Regions from separate parts of the Agrobacterium sp. 16-172Ci genome, predicted to be linked through region 1. Evidence: riboswitches for the same ligand, from Rfam matches in the RefSeq annotation. Region 1 holds a riboswitch; each other region holds the start of a gene.
The links. A riboswitch is a leader RNA that binds a small molecule or an ion and turns the genes downstream of it on or off. The one in region 1 is predicted to bind thiamine pyrophosphate.

Region 1 (4,709 bases):
ACAGGCATAGTCGGCGGGCATGGAGGCTGCCCGTTCGGCATCGGGGCGGTTCTTGACGGTGAGGCCGATGATCGCCTTTTCGCCGAGAATGCGCCTTGCGGTTTTGGCGTCCATATCGTCGGCGCCGAGATGCACTCCGTCCGCGCCCGAGGCGAGGGCTACATCCACCCGGTCGTTGATGACAAGCGGCACGCCTGTGCCGGCGACAGCCTCGTGAATGGCGCGGGCGTTTTCGATCATCTCGCGCGTCGAGCCGTGCTTGTCGCGATATTGCAGAATGGTCGCGCCGTTCAGCGCAGCGGCGAGAGCAAGCTCCGGCAGCGGCGCGACATCGCCAAGGCTCGCATCGACCAGCGCGTTGAGGCGGTAATCAACCTTGTTCATGCTCTATCCTTGCGTGATTTGTGATGTCTTCACCGGAAATTTCGGAAAGCGCATCCAAAAATGCCGGTTCGAAGCTGCCGGGGCCTCTGGCGTGCTTGGCCGCAAGTTCGGCGGAAACGCCGGTGACGGCAAGGGCGGAGGCCGCCGCCGTCAGCGCGTCTTTTTCGACAGCCATGAAGGCGGCGATGACGCCGCCCGAAAGGCACCCCGTTCCCGTCACCTTCGCCATCCACGGATGACCGTTGACGATCCTGACGCTGCGGGCGGCATCGCGCAGATGATCTACCGGCCCCGTCTCAATCCTCACCACGCCAGGCACATCGCCGATCAGGTTCATTTCGGCGCGATTGCCGCGTACGATGGTGGGGGAAAGTGCAATCAGTTCGCGCGCGAATTCCAGACGCGACGGCGAATAGTCGCAATGTACGGGGTCGACGATCCACGGCTTGCCGGATGCATTGGCTATTTCGATCGCCAGCCGGATAACCTTGCGCCGCTCGGCATCCAGTGTGCCGAGATTGACGGTCAGCGCATCCGCCTTGGTGACGAAGCTCTCGATTTCCTCGAGCGAGGTGGTCATGGAGGGGATGCCGCCGACGACGGTGATGCCGTCCGCGGTGAATTTCTGCACCACGGTGTTCATCAGGCAATGCACGCGCGGGCGCCTCTGCCGCACGCGCTCCAGAATCTCGGCGGCCTTTGCCGCTGTCGGAAAAGTCGTCGTCATGGCTGCTGCAGCTCCACGGCGATGTCGTCCGCCGCCGGCGCCTGCTTGATCAGCTGCATTTCCTGCATGAAAGCGCCGAAACGGGCGTAGCGCGCGCGGTCGAGCGCGGCCGGGCGTTTGGCGAAACGCGGCAGCGTGTCGAAGAAGGCCTGCTTGTTCAGCGCATCGTCAAGGTTCGGATAGGCTTTGATGAAAAGCTGCCAGGATTCCTGCGGATGATTGGTCATGAAGATCGCGGCCTGTTCCACGGCGGAGAGGAAACGCGGCAGGCGGTTGTCTTTTGCGAGATCGCGGTGGGTGACGAAGATCAGCTCGTCATAGGCCGGCACGCCGTGTTCCTCCGGGAAGAAGGAGCGGCCTTCGTGTCCCTCGAGCTTCATCTGCGTCAGCTCGAAATTGCGGAAGCCGCCAAGCGTGGCATCCACCTTGCCGGCGATCAGCGACGGCGAGAGCGAGAAGTTGACGTTGATGAGTTCGACATCGTCCTTCGTCAGGCCGTCCTTTTCCAGCATGCGCTTCAGCATGGCATCCTCGAAGCCGGAAACGGAAAAGCCGACCTTCTTGCCCTTCAGGTCTTTCAAGCTCTTGATCGGCCCATCGGCCAGAACGGTGACGGTGTTGAGCGGGGTTTCGACCAGCGTGCCGAAACGCACGAGCGGCAGGCCGGCATCGTGATCGAGATAGAGGTTCGGCTGGTAGTGCACGCCTATATCGGCCTGTTTGGCCGAGACAAGACGCGGCACGGCGGAGGGGTCTGCGGGTGGAACCAGTTCCACCTCTAGCCCCGCATCGGCAAACAGGCCGCGTTCCCTGGCGATCACCATCGGCGCATGATCGGGGTTCACGAACCATTCGAGCAACACGGTCAGCTTATCTGCTGCATGCGATTGCATGGGTGAAAGCACGCTTGTCGCCGCGACGACAAGGGAAAGAAGAGTTCGTTTCATGGTGCCAAAAGTCTCCGTAAAGATCTGAAAGGAATGGTGTGTTCTGTTTCGTTGGCCCAGGGGGCAAGATTGGCGGTCGAGAAGTCCACGATGAGCCGCAGCAGCACCGCCATGATGGCGAGAATGGCCATGGCGGCGAACATGGTGTCGGTCTGCATGCGGGCATTGGACTGGATCATCACGAACCCAAGCCCCGCCGAAGCGCCCACCCATTCGCCGATGACGGCGCCGAGCGGGGCAAGCGGCGCGGCCACCCTCAAGCCCGAAATCAACGATGGCAATGCCAGCGGCACGCGCAACCGGGTGAGGATCTGCCAGTGGCTCGCCTCAGTCAGCGAGGCGGCGTCGAGGATGGCGCGATCGGTGCGGTTGAGCCCGTCAGTGAAAGCGGAGGCAACGGGGAAGAAGATGATGATCGCCGTCATGACCACTTTCGAAGCCATGCCGAAACCGAACCAGAGGACGAGGATGGGGGCGAGCACGAAGACCGGAAAGGCCTGCAACACCAGAACCATGGGCCAGACGAGGCGGCCGAGGCGCGGGATGGCGGCAATGGTGAAAGCGACGAGAATGCCGGCGGTGATGCCCGCCGCAAGCCCGAGCGCCATTTCACCGAGCGTTATCAGCGCCTGCCCGAACAGGAAGCCCGGCTGACGCCAGAAAGCGCCGGCAACATCGGCTGGCGATGGCAGGATGTAGCGGGGCGGTGAAAACAGCCACGTTCCCGCCTGCCAGAAAACCAGCAGAAGACCGACACCGTTCAGCGCATGGGTGGCACGCATGAGCCGGACCTCAGACGCAGACGCACCGTGTGCGAAGGACGGAAGGTTTCAGCATCATCATTCGTCTCCAGATATGACAATCTCGGAGATCAGGCAAAGCGGAGAAGAGAAAGGGCAGCGCCTGTTGGCGCGGCAGTTCCGTTCCTACGCCGGCATGACCCGGATCAGGTTCAAGGGTCCGGCTCAACGCCATCTCAGCACCGCTCGGTGCTCCCCTCGGAAGATTTTGTTTTGTAGGTCAAGTTTCATAAATGTCAACGTCCCGCCGCCGATCCGTCGTCAGGCGTGATCGTGAATGCCTGAACGGGCCTGCGCTGGTGCGCATCTCCCATTGGCGTATTAGTTATTAAGGAAATTAGATTTATCGAAAATTAGTTATCTCTAGAAACTGCCTTTCAATATTGTTCGGCTAATTTTCGCTCCGGGAAAAGTTCCGGGGGCGAATTTGAAGAACATCTGGCAGGATAAATCGGGAAATTTCGGCATTCTCAGCGCCCTGTTGATGGTGCCGCTGATTGGGGCGGCCGGCGTGGCACTCGATGTGACGCATGGCATGGCCGTCAAATCGGACCTGCAGATGGCGGCGGATGCCGCGGCGCTTGCTGTGGTTGCCGATACGTCGGCGAGCGTTCAGAAGGCAAAGGAAATGTCGGGCGACGGTGTCATTTCGCTTGGCAGCAGCGAAGCCTCCGCATTCTTTGAAAGCAATGAGCGGGCCAATCCCGATTATAAGCTCCTGTCTCTTGATGTGTCGGTGATCAAACACGGTAACGCCATCGAATCCTCGGTCAGCTTCAAGGCATCCGTCGGCACCACGCTTTCACGGATACTCGGAGAGGATCTCATCACCATTTCGGGCAAGGCGACGGCCAAATACGAGACGGAAACATTCAGCGACTTCTATGTCCTTCTGGATAACACCCCCTCGATGGGGGTTGGCGCGACGCCAACCGACGTTGCTAAGATGGTTGCGAATACGAGCGACAAATGTGCTTTCGCCTGTCACATCGTGAAAGACGGGGTGGTGGATAAGAACAGCTATTACTACAAAGCCAAAAGCCTCGGGGTCACAACGCGCATCAATGTGGTGGCGCAGGCCACGGCAAGCCTGATGGATACGGCGAAGTCCATGCGCAAAAGCAGCAATCAATATCGTATGGCGGTTTACTCCTTCGGAGAGAAAGCGGAAGATACGAAGCTGCTCGAAGTCGTGTCGTTGACATCTGATCTGGCGACCGCGAAGAAGAAAGCCGCTGAAGTCGACCTGATGTCGATCCCCAAGCAGGGTTTCAACAACGACCAGCAGACCGATTTTGACCGGGCACTGACCCAGATTGGCGACAGGATCGGCTCTTCGGGCACCGGTGCGAGTTCGGCGAGCCCAGAGAAGATCGTCTTCTTCGTGTCAGACGGCGTCGGCGACAGCTACAAGCCATCCTCCTGTACCAAAAAAACCACCAGCGGCCGCTGTCAGGAGCCGGTCGATATCAAATATTGCACGAAGCTGAAGGAAAAAGGCTTCCGCATAGCCGTGCTTTATACCACCTATCTGCCGCTGCCGACCAATGGCTGGTACAATAGCTGGATCGCGCCATTTCAGCCGGAAATCGGTGCACGCATGCAGCAATGCGCTTCGCCGGGCCTGTTCTTCGAAGTCAGCCCGTCGCAGGGCATCAGCGAGGCGATGACCGCCCTTTTCAAAAAGGCCATCACATCACCCCGCCTGACGGGGTGATGGCAGGGACGATCTCGGCTATCTTTCAGCCGATGGTGCGGAGTTGTTCAAACAGCGGCCGATGGCTGCTATCTGCACGATAAAACACCGCAGGCTCGCCGAGCGGCGCTTCGACGGTGACGTCCTGTCCGCCG
Region 2 (4,709 bases), on a different contig from region 1:
TCTTTTCGAAATAGGCGCGGTTGATGCCGGGCGGAAAACGGATCGCTTCGGCGCCGTCAGCGCCGCCCGTGCGGTCGATCAGCCGCTCGAAGGCGGCAATCACGTCCTCGAACTGGCCGCTGCGTCCATAAAGACCGTCCACACCGGTTTCAATCAGCAGGCCTTCTTCGAACAGTCGATCGAGAAACGATGTTTGCATGTCCATGGTCTTATCCCAAGAGGCTGGTGTCCTGCCTGTGAACCAGCAGGAGATTGGCGGAATTGCCGAGAATGCGGTCGTTGGAAATCATCAGGCGGGCGGAATGCGCGTCGCGCAGGTGGCGACCGAGGCTATAGGGCGTGCCGTTCTTGTAGCCCATGATGCCGCAGACCAGCATGGCATGGTCGATGATCTCGAGAATGGTTTCCGAAGAGCAGATCTTCACATTGTTCATGGCGACGGCAAAGGCCATGGACATCAGTTTTTCGGGGTCGCTCTTGGTGTCCTCGTAAGCCTTTATGCCGGCGATGATGTTGGATTTAACGACCTGCAGCTTGGTGGAGACCTCGGCAAGGCGGATCGCGCCGGGAGGAGCGGTGCCGGGCGATTTGCGCGCCGCGGCTCTGACGAATGACTGGGCGCGCAGCACCGCATCCGAGGCGATGCCATACCAGACGGCGCTCCACAGGAGATGCGAGCTTGCAAGCATGGATTGTGCGGCGATTTCCGCAAAGGGTTTCGGGAATATCTGCGCCGCCGGCGCTTCGCCACGAAACAGGAAGCCGTCCGAACAGGTGCCGCGCATGCCGAGCGTATCCCAGACATGGGTCTTTTCGAGCGTGTACTGGTTTTTCAGAAAGACCGTCATCACCTGATCGGCGGGCGCGGCATCCTTGTGGGCGCGCGAGGTGATGAGGATCGCATCGGCATTGCTGCCATAGGAAATGACGGTGGCGTCCTTTTCCAGCCGGCAGAAATCGCCTTCGACCTCGATTGCACAGATGGAGTTGCGCAGATTGCCGCCAATGCCGCCTTCGGTGGTGGCGGAGCCGAGCAGAAGCTGTTCGCTGGCGATGCGGCTCATGAAGCCGGCATGCCATGCGCTTGTCTCGCCGTGTTCCACCAGGCTGGATGCCTTGATATGGTGCATGGCGAAAATCATCGCGGTTGCCGAACATGCCTGACCGAGCCGAGCGCAGATATCGGCGATTTCCTGTAAGGACGCGCTTTCGCCGCCCAGCGAAGAGGGGACCTGGATGCCGAGCAGGCGTTCCTGTCGCAAGGCGTCGACGGCTTCCTGTGGGAAGCGGCCGGTGACATCCACATCATCCGCGTGTTTGGCGGCAATTGCCGCGACACGGCCCGCGCGCGCGGACAGCGTTTCATCCTGCGGCGCTACGGTGACGTTCATCAGGCTGCCTCTTTACCATCCAGAATGAGCTTAACGGTGTCTTCAATGGCCTTGATGCTCGCAAAGGACTTGCGGTTCAGCAGATTGTCGGGGAATTCGATATCGAATGCTTCTTCGATGCCGAGCATCAATTGCACGGATGCAAAGGAAGAAAGGCCCGCCGCATAAAGATCGGCTTCATCTGCAATCGTATCGACAGGGGTTGGAAGCTGGCCGAATTTGGCCAGTATTTCACGAATAGTCGCGTTCATTCCGACGTATCTCCCATGAATTTCACATCAGGATGGTTTGTGCTTATCGTTACGTTGCAAACGATAATATTCGCCTAAACCGTTAGGTTAATTACAACTAACGGCAGCATGCGCCATTCCCGCACCTTTGCCAAGCATGGATCGTCGGCCTTGACAAATGCCGGTCGGTGTTTTTTGCTGTGGCCATTCACCAGGGGTGTCCCGTCAAGGGGCTGAGATTCTGCTTTCATGCGCAGTGACCCGTTGAACCTGATCCAGTTCATACTGGCGTAGGGACGGTGCAAAGACCGAAGGTCGGCTGGCGTGTGCATTGCGCTGTCGGCGCTGCGGTATTTTCCATCATTCCGGCTCGAACTGGGTCTCCACTGTCAAACTTTGGAGCCTCAAGATGAATATCGCTGCCAAGAATATCCCGTTGTCGGTTACTACGGGGCCGCATGCCGCCTCTACCAAAATCCACAAAGCCGGGATTTTACATCCCCATATCCGCGTGCCGATGCGCGAGATCGCCGTTCATCCAACGGCGGGTGAACCGCCGGTGACGGTTTACGATTCCTCCGGTCCCTATACCGATCCTTCGCATACCGTTCTGATTGAAAAGGGTCTGCCGCGTCTGCGTCATGACTGGATCGTGGCGCGCGGCGATGTCGAGGCCTATGACGGCCGGCACGTCAAGCCGGAGGATAACGGCTTTGCCACCGGCGAACGCCTGACGCCTGAATTTTCCGTGCGCCACCAGCCGCTCAGAGCCACGGCCGGTAAAGCCGTAACCCAGCTTGCCTATGCGCGGGCAGGTATCATCACCCCGGAAATGGAATTCATCGCCATCCGTGAAAATCTCGGGCGCGAGGCGGCCAAGGAGAAGCTGGCGCGCGACGGCGAAAGCTTCGGGGCGCATATCCCTGACTACGTCACGGCGGAATTCGTGCGTCAGGAAGTGGCGGCCGGCCGCGCCATCATCCCTGCCAATATCAATCATCCGGAACTTGAGCCGATGATCATCGGCCGCAATTTTCTCGTCAAGATCAATGCCAATATCGGCAATTCCGCCGTCACCTCCTCCATGGCGGAAGAGGTGGAGAAGATGGTCTGGGCGATCCGCTGGGGTGCGGATACAGTCATGGACCTATCTACCGGCCGCAACATCCACAATATCCGCGAATGGATCATCCGCAATTCGCCGGTGCCGATCGGCACGGTGCCGCTCTATCAGGCGCTTGAGAAGGTCAACGGCATTGCCGAAGACCTCAATTGGGAAGTGTTCCGCGATACGCTGATCGAACAGGCGGAGCAGGGTGTGGATTATTTCACCATTCATGCCGGCGTGCGGCTGCATTACATCCCGCTCACCGTCAACCGCGTCACCGGCATCGTTTCGCGCGGCGGCTCGATCATGGCCAAGTGGTGTCTGCATCACCATAAGGAGAGTTTTCTCTACGAGCATTTCGACGAGATTTGCGATATTTGCCGTGCTTACGACGTCTCCTTCTCGCTGGGCGATGGCTTGCGTCCCGGCTCGATTGCCGACGCCAATGACGCCGCACAATTCGCGGAGCTGGAGACGCTCGGCGAGCTGACGCAGATCGCCTGGGCAAAAGATTGCCAGGTGATGATCGAAGGCCCCGGCCATGTGCCGATGCACAAGATCAAGGAAAATATGGACAAGCAGCTGAAGACCTGCGGCGAGGCGCCCTTCTATACGCTCGGGCCGCTCACCACCGATATTGCGCCGGGTTACGACCATATCACCTCCGGCATCGGTGCGGCGATGATCGGCTGGTTCGGCACGGCGATGCTCTGCTACGTCACGCCGAAGGAACATCTCGGCCTGCCGGATCGCAACGACGTGAAGGTCGGCGTCATCACCTACAAGATCGCCGCCCACGCCGCCGATCTCGCCAAGGGCCATCCGGCGGCACAGGTGCGGGACGATGCACTGTCGCGCGCGCGGTTCGAGTTCCGCTGGGAGGATCAGTTCAACCTGTCGCTGGACCCGGATACGGCGCGCTCCTTCCATGATGAAACCTTGCCGAAGGAAGCGCACAAGGTCGCGCATTTCTGCTCCATGTGCGGGCCGAAATTCTGCTCGATGCGGATTTCCCACGATATCCGCGCCGAGGCGCAGAAGGAGGGACTGGAGGCCATGGCCGCACGCTTCAAGGAAGGCGGTGAGCTTTACATGCCGCTCGCGACGCCTGCGGATGCCGAATAGCATGCGCGTTCTGGTCAAGGGAACGGGGGTCGCCGGTTTGACGGCGGCCTTCGAACTGGCGCGGACCGGTGTTACCGTCGAGGTTTGCGAGCGCAATGCCGAACCCTCTCGCGGCGCATCCTGGTATGCGGGCGGCATGCTGGCGCCTTGGTGCGAGCGTGAAAGCGCTGAAGAGCCGGTTCTGACGCTCGGTCAGGCGGCGCTCGATTGGTGGGATGAAGCGACACCCGGCCTTGTCGTCCGTAACGGCACGCTGGTTGTCGCGCTGGCCCGCGATAAGGCGGAGCTTTCGCGTTTCGCATCGCGGACCGACGGTTATCGCTGGGTGGATGAGGGCGAAATCGCCGCCCTGGAGCCAGATCTTGCCGGGCGGTTCCGTTCCGGGCTTTATTTTCCGGGCGAGGGGCATCTCGATCCGCGTCTTGCACTGAAATCGCTGCATGAGCGGCTCTGCACCATGGGTGTGCAGTTCCATATGGGTATCCCGTTGGATGAAGAGCCGTTCGACCGGGTGGTGGATTGCACTGGCTCTGCGGCAATCGGCGGGATTTCCGATCTTCGCGGTGTGCGGGGAGAGATGCTCTATCTCGCAACCCGGGAGGTTTTCCTGTCTCGCCCCGTCCGGCTGCTGCATCCGCGCATTCCGCTCTACATCGTGCCGCGCCAGCCCGGCCGTTTCATGGTGGGCGCGACGATGATCGAGACGGAAGATGCGGGCGCCATTTCCGCCCGCTCGATGATGGAGTTCCTGAATGCCGCTTATGCCGTGCATCCGGCTTTCGCGGAAGCGGAAATCATCGAGACAGGCACCGGCGTGCGCCCCGCCTATCCCGACAATCTGCCGAAGGTCACGCA
Region 3 (4,709 bases), on a different contig from region 1:
AGCCCGAGACTGGCGGAAAGTCGGCCGGTGCGCAAGAAATGACTGGTGCAGGCCGGCTCCAGAACCCGCATGGCAAGCGGCAAAGCCATCAGCATATTGATCAGCGCCACGAGGACCGGCGCATAGAAGCTGGTATCGCCGAAAACCCGCAATAAGAGAAACCATCCGCTTCCCAATACGACTGGCGGCACCAAAAGCACCAGCGAAGACCCTGCCCCGAGCATGGTAGAGAGGAAGCGCAGGGGTTGTCCCGCTCGCCGTCTGGAGCCTATCGCCTGGCGCGCGCCGATGATCGCCATGCAGCAAAGCACGACAAGGGCTGCGGAGAGTGCGGCGATTGCAAGACTGGTCGCCGCCGCGCGCAGGAAAATCGGCGCGGACAGAAGACGCGGCAGATCGGCCCTCAAACCCGAGACAGCGATGGCGACAAGTGGCAGGCCGATCAGCAGAACAGCGAACACGATTGCCGCGCCATCCCAGAGGCGGACACCCATGCCCTTTCCGTCGAAACGGCGAAGGGAACGACCAAGCGAGGGAATCTCCGCTACGGGCGACGGCAAAAAGGCAAGAAGGCCGAGCAGGATTGCGGTGAGGCCAATCTGCAAAACCGAAAGCGCAATCGCCCGCTGCGGATCGAAATCGAACCGTAACGCCTGATAAATCGCCACCTCCAGCGTCGTTGCTGCCGGCCCGCCGCCCAGCAGAAGAACGAGCGTGAAGCTGGTGGCGCACAGCATGAAGACAAGCCCGGCAATGCCGGGGACGAGACGCGCGACCGCCGGCCATTCGATAAAACGGAAAATCGAAACCGGCCCCATGCCGAGGCTCGCCGCCATGCGCCAATATTCGCCCGGAATGCGCTCCAGCCCGGCCAGCATCAGACGCACCGAAAGCGGAAGATTGAAAAACACATGGGCAATGAGGATGCCGGAGAGGCCGTAAATGCTGAAAGGCTCATCCGCTCCGGCAAAAACGAGGGCCGAATTCAAAACGCCCTGCCTGCCCCAGATGGTGATGATACCGAAGGCGCCGACGATCACCGGCAGACCCATCGGCACCGCCATCAGCCTGATGATCCAGATCCTTCCCGCAAACGCGCGCCGACGACAAAGCGCCAGCGCCACCGGAAGGCCGAGAACAATGGAAAGAAGGGTGGAAAGCGTTGCCTGATAAAGCGTGAAACGCAGGATGCGCAGCGTATAGGCATCCATGATGCCGGCAGCGGACGCGCCGGCATCAAAAGACAGGAGAGCTGCAACCGCGAGCGCCATGAACAGGAAAACGGCGGCAAAAGCCGCCGTTCCGAAAATGATCGACCGCCGGTAATCGCGACGCAGCATCATGCGCTGGTGTGCCTCTTCCTCAATTCATGCTCATGGCGGCAAGCCATTCATCGATCCATGCCTTGCGGTTCTTCGCCACCTCTTCCGGATCCATCAGAAAAGTCTTCTGCGGCACCACGAGTTTTGAAAACGCCTCCGGCAAGGGCTTCGAGGTTGCCGCAACCGGCATCATCCAGTTGTTTTCCGGAATGGCATCCTGAAAACCGGATGTCAGCGTGAAAGCCAGGAACTGCTTTGCCAGTTCCTTGTGCGGCGCGTTTTTGAGGAGACCGGAAACCTCGATCTGGATGTAATGCCCTTCGGAAAAGGCGGCGGCCTGATAACGATCCGTTTTTTCAGCGACCATGTGATAGGCGGGCGAGGTGGTGTAGGAGAGCACCATCGGCACCTCGCCCTTGGTGAAGAGGCCATAGGATTCCGACCAGCCCGGCGTAACGGTGAGAATGCGCTTCCTGAGCTTTTCCCAGGCCTCCGGGGCCTTGTCGCCGTAGATCGATTTCACCCATAGCAGCAGGCCAAGCCCCGGCGTGGAGGTACGCGGATCCTGAATGACGATTTTCTGCGAGGGGTCGCCTTCCACGAGGTCTTTCAGGCTCGTCGGCGGGCTTTTCACCGTCTGCGTATCATAAATGACAGCGAAATGACCGTAATCATAGGGAATGAAAACATCGTCCGTGTAGCCGCCCGGCACCTTGGCCGCCGATGCATCGATGCCGCCGACATCGAACAAACCGGTCTGTTTTGCTTCCGCGACAAGATTGGTGTCGAGGCCAAGCACGACGTCCGCCTTGGACCCCGCCCCTTCAAGCTTCAGACGATTGAGCAGCGCCACGCCATCGGCCACGCCGACGAAATTGACCGTGCAATTACAAACCTTCTCGAAGGCCTCCTTTACCTTGGGACCGGGACCCCATTCGGAAACGAAGCTTTCATAGGTGTAGACGGTCAGTTCCTGTCTATCCTGTGCAACGGCAAGGCCGGGCAGAAACAGCGAGGCGGCAACGAGGGTATTCAGGAAAAGACGACGGCGCACGGGTATCTCCTCAAAAAAACGATAGGGAAATAGCCGCCTGCGTTAAAGCCGTCTAATCCCTCCGCCGGTATGAACCGGATCAGGTTCTTCGGGTTGGCAAGCCTCTCAGCCTTTCGCACCCAAGCGCAAAAGACACCCCGTTAGATCAAGATGATGGTGTAGTCCCGCCGTCCCCGATTGGCAAGATGGCCGAGATCAGCCCTATTCCGTCATATGCACCAGTTCCCAGACGTGCCCGTCGGGATCCTGAAAGCTGCCGGCATACATGAAGCCATGGTCCTGAACAGGCTTCCAGCCGCTGCCGCCGGAGGCAAGCGCCGTGGCGATCATCCGGTCGATTTCTTCCCTGCTTCCGGCGGAAAGACAGGTCAGAACCTCGGTGGTTCGCGTCGCGTCGGCAATATCGCCGTTGATGAAATCGCGGAAACGTCCCTCCTGGAGAAGCATCACGAAGATATTCTCTTCCACGATCATGCAGAGCGTGCGGTCATCCGAATATTCCGGGTTGAAGCTGAAACCGAGAGCAGTGAAGAAGTTTCTTGATGTCTCGATATTCTTGACCGGCAGATTGACGAAAATCATGCGCATTTTCACAACTCCTCCAAACGAACGCCGGCATAGAACGGCAATTCTGCTTTTCTCTCAAAGGCCGAAGGAGGACCGGTCAAACGGGGAACTGATTGCCTTCAGCCCTCCAGTTCCTCGCGCAGCATTTCCAGTTCCAGCCATTCTTCTTCCATGGCCTCCAGCTTGTCGCGCAGCTTCGACATTTCCTGCGCCAGCGTGTTGAAGGCCGCCGGGTCCTTTGTGAAAAGTTCCGGATCGGCCATACGCTGCTCGCGTTTTGCGATTTCGCTTTGCGCCTTTTCCATCTCCTTCGGAAGGTTTTCGAGCGCGAATTTCTGCTTGAAGGAAAGCTTGCCCTTGGCCTTTGAAGGATCCTGCGATGCAGAGGCCGAAGGTGCGGCTTTCGCCTTTTCCTGTTTCTCAGCCTTGCGTTTTTCTTCCGCCGCACCCTTGCGCTGCGCCATCATGTCGGAATAGCCACCGGCATATTCGATCCATCGTCCGTCTGGTTCGTCCGGATTGACGGGCGCGATGGTGGAGGTGACGGTGCGGTCGAGGAAATCGCGGTCGTGGCTGACGAGGATAACGGTGCCGGAAAAGCCCGCAACGATTTCCTGCAGCAGATCGAGCGTTTCGATATCGAGATCGTTGGTCGGCTCGTCGAGGATCAGAAGATTGGTCGGCCGGGCCAGAATGCGCGCCAGAATAAGACGCGCGCGCTCCCCGCCGGAAAGGTTGCGGATCGGCGTGCGGGCCTGTTCCGGCTGGAACAGAAAGTCTTTCATATAGCCCGTCACGTGCTTCAACTCGCCGTTGACCAGCAGATTTTCACCGCGGCCATCGGTCAGATAATGGGCGAGCGTATCGTTGGGATTGAGATCCTCGCGTTTCTGGTCGAGCGTCGCAATCTCCAGATTGGTGCCGAGCTTCACGGTGCCGCTATCGGGCTCCAGCTGGCCGGTGAGCATCTTCAGAAGCGTGGTTTTCCCGGCACCGTTCGGGCCGACGAAACCGATGCAATCTCCACGATGGACGCGCAGCGAAAACGGCGCGACGATCACGCGCTCGCCATAAGCCTTGGTGATGGCCTCGGCCTCGATGACCAGCTTGCCGGATTCACGTCCTTCGGTAACGGTCGCCTGCACCGTGCCCTGAGGTCCCTTGTGGCCGCGATATTCCGCACGCATGGCCTGAAGCTCGCCGACGCGGCGCATGTTGCGCTTGCGCCTTGCGGTCACGCCATAGCGCATCCAGTGCTCTTCACGCTCGATGGCCTTGCCGAGTTTGTGCTGTTCCAGTTCTTCCTCTTCCAGCACCTTGTCGCGCCATTCCTCGAAATGGGCAAAACCGCGATTGAGACGGCGCGACTGGCCACGATCCAGCCAGACGGTCGAGGTTGAGACCTTTTCGAGAAAACGCCGGTCATGCGAAATCAGCACCAGCGCGCTGCGCGTCTGCTGCAGCTCGCTTTCAAGCCATTCGATGGTGGGCAGATCGAGATGGTTGGTCGGTTCGTCCAGCATCAGGATATCGGGTTCCGGCGCCATGACGCGGGCAAGGGCCGCACGTCGCGCTTCACCGCCGGAAAGGCTCGCCGGATGTTCCTGCCCGGTGAGACCGAGATGCTCCAGAAGATAGGTGACGCGATAGGGATCGTCACCGGGTCCGAGCCCCGCTTCGGCATAGGCCTGAACCGTGTCGTAACCGGCAAAATCCGGGGCCTGCTCCAGATAGCGGATGGTGGCGGCCGGATGCCGGAAAACCTC

Region 2: linked by a shared signal. The riboswitch ahead of thiC (phosphomethylpyrimidine synthase ThiC) and the one ahead of ACQZ40_RS19505 (ABC transporter permease) in region 1 are both predicted to bind thiamine pyrophosphate.
Region 3: linked by a shared signal. The riboswitch ahead of thiB (thiamine ABC transporter substrate binding subunit) and the one ahead of ACQZ40_RS19505 (ABC transporter permease) in region 1 are both predicted to bind thiamine pyrophosphate.

The regions. Positions count from the first base shown of each region.
Region 1 is NZ_JBNWBW010000024.1:42,669-47,377, forward strand. Features, by position in the region: gene thiE (thiamine phosphate synthase) at 1-384, opposite strand, end outside; gene ACQZ40_RS19495 (hydroxyethylthiazole kinase) at 371-1,111, opposite strand; gene ACQZ40_RS19500 (ABC transporter substrate-binding protein) at 1,108-2,058, opposite strand; gene ACQZ40_RS19505 (ABC transporter permease) at 2,055-2,840, opposite strand; TPP riboswitch at 2,965-3,067, opposite strand; gene ACQZ40_RS19510 (pilus assembly protein TadG-related protein) at 3,286-4,575, shown strand; gene ACQZ40_RS19515 (alpha-glucosidase) at 4,601-4,709, opposite strand, start outside.
Region 2 is NZ_JBNWBW010000002.1:355,434-360,142, forward strand. Features, by position in the region: gene ACQZ40_RS04605 (amino acid--[acyl-carrier-protein] ligase) at 1-205, opposite strand, end outside; gene ACQZ40_RS04610 (acyl-CoA dehydrogenase family protein) at 210-1,391, opposite strand; gene ACQZ40_RS04615 (acyl carrier protein) at 1,391-1,642, opposite strand; TPP riboswitch at 1,825-1,936, shown strand; gene thiC (phosphomethylpyrimidine synthase ThiC) at 2,031-3,854, shown strand; gene thiO (glycine oxidase ThiO) at 3,856-4,709, shown strand, end outside.
Region 3 is NZ_JBNWBW010000002.1:195,064-199,772, reverse strand. Features, by position in the region: gene thiP (thiamine/thiamine pyrophosphate ABC transporter permease ThiP) at 1-1,343, opposite strand, end outside; gene thiB (thiamine ABC transporter substrate binding subunit) at 1,363-2,376, opposite strand; TPP riboswitch at 2,416-2,526, opposite strand; gene ACQZ40_RS03890 (VOC family protein) at 2,578-2,964, opposite strand; gene ACQZ40_RS03885 (ABC-F family ATP-binding cassette domain-containing protein) at 3,063-4,709, opposite strand, start outside.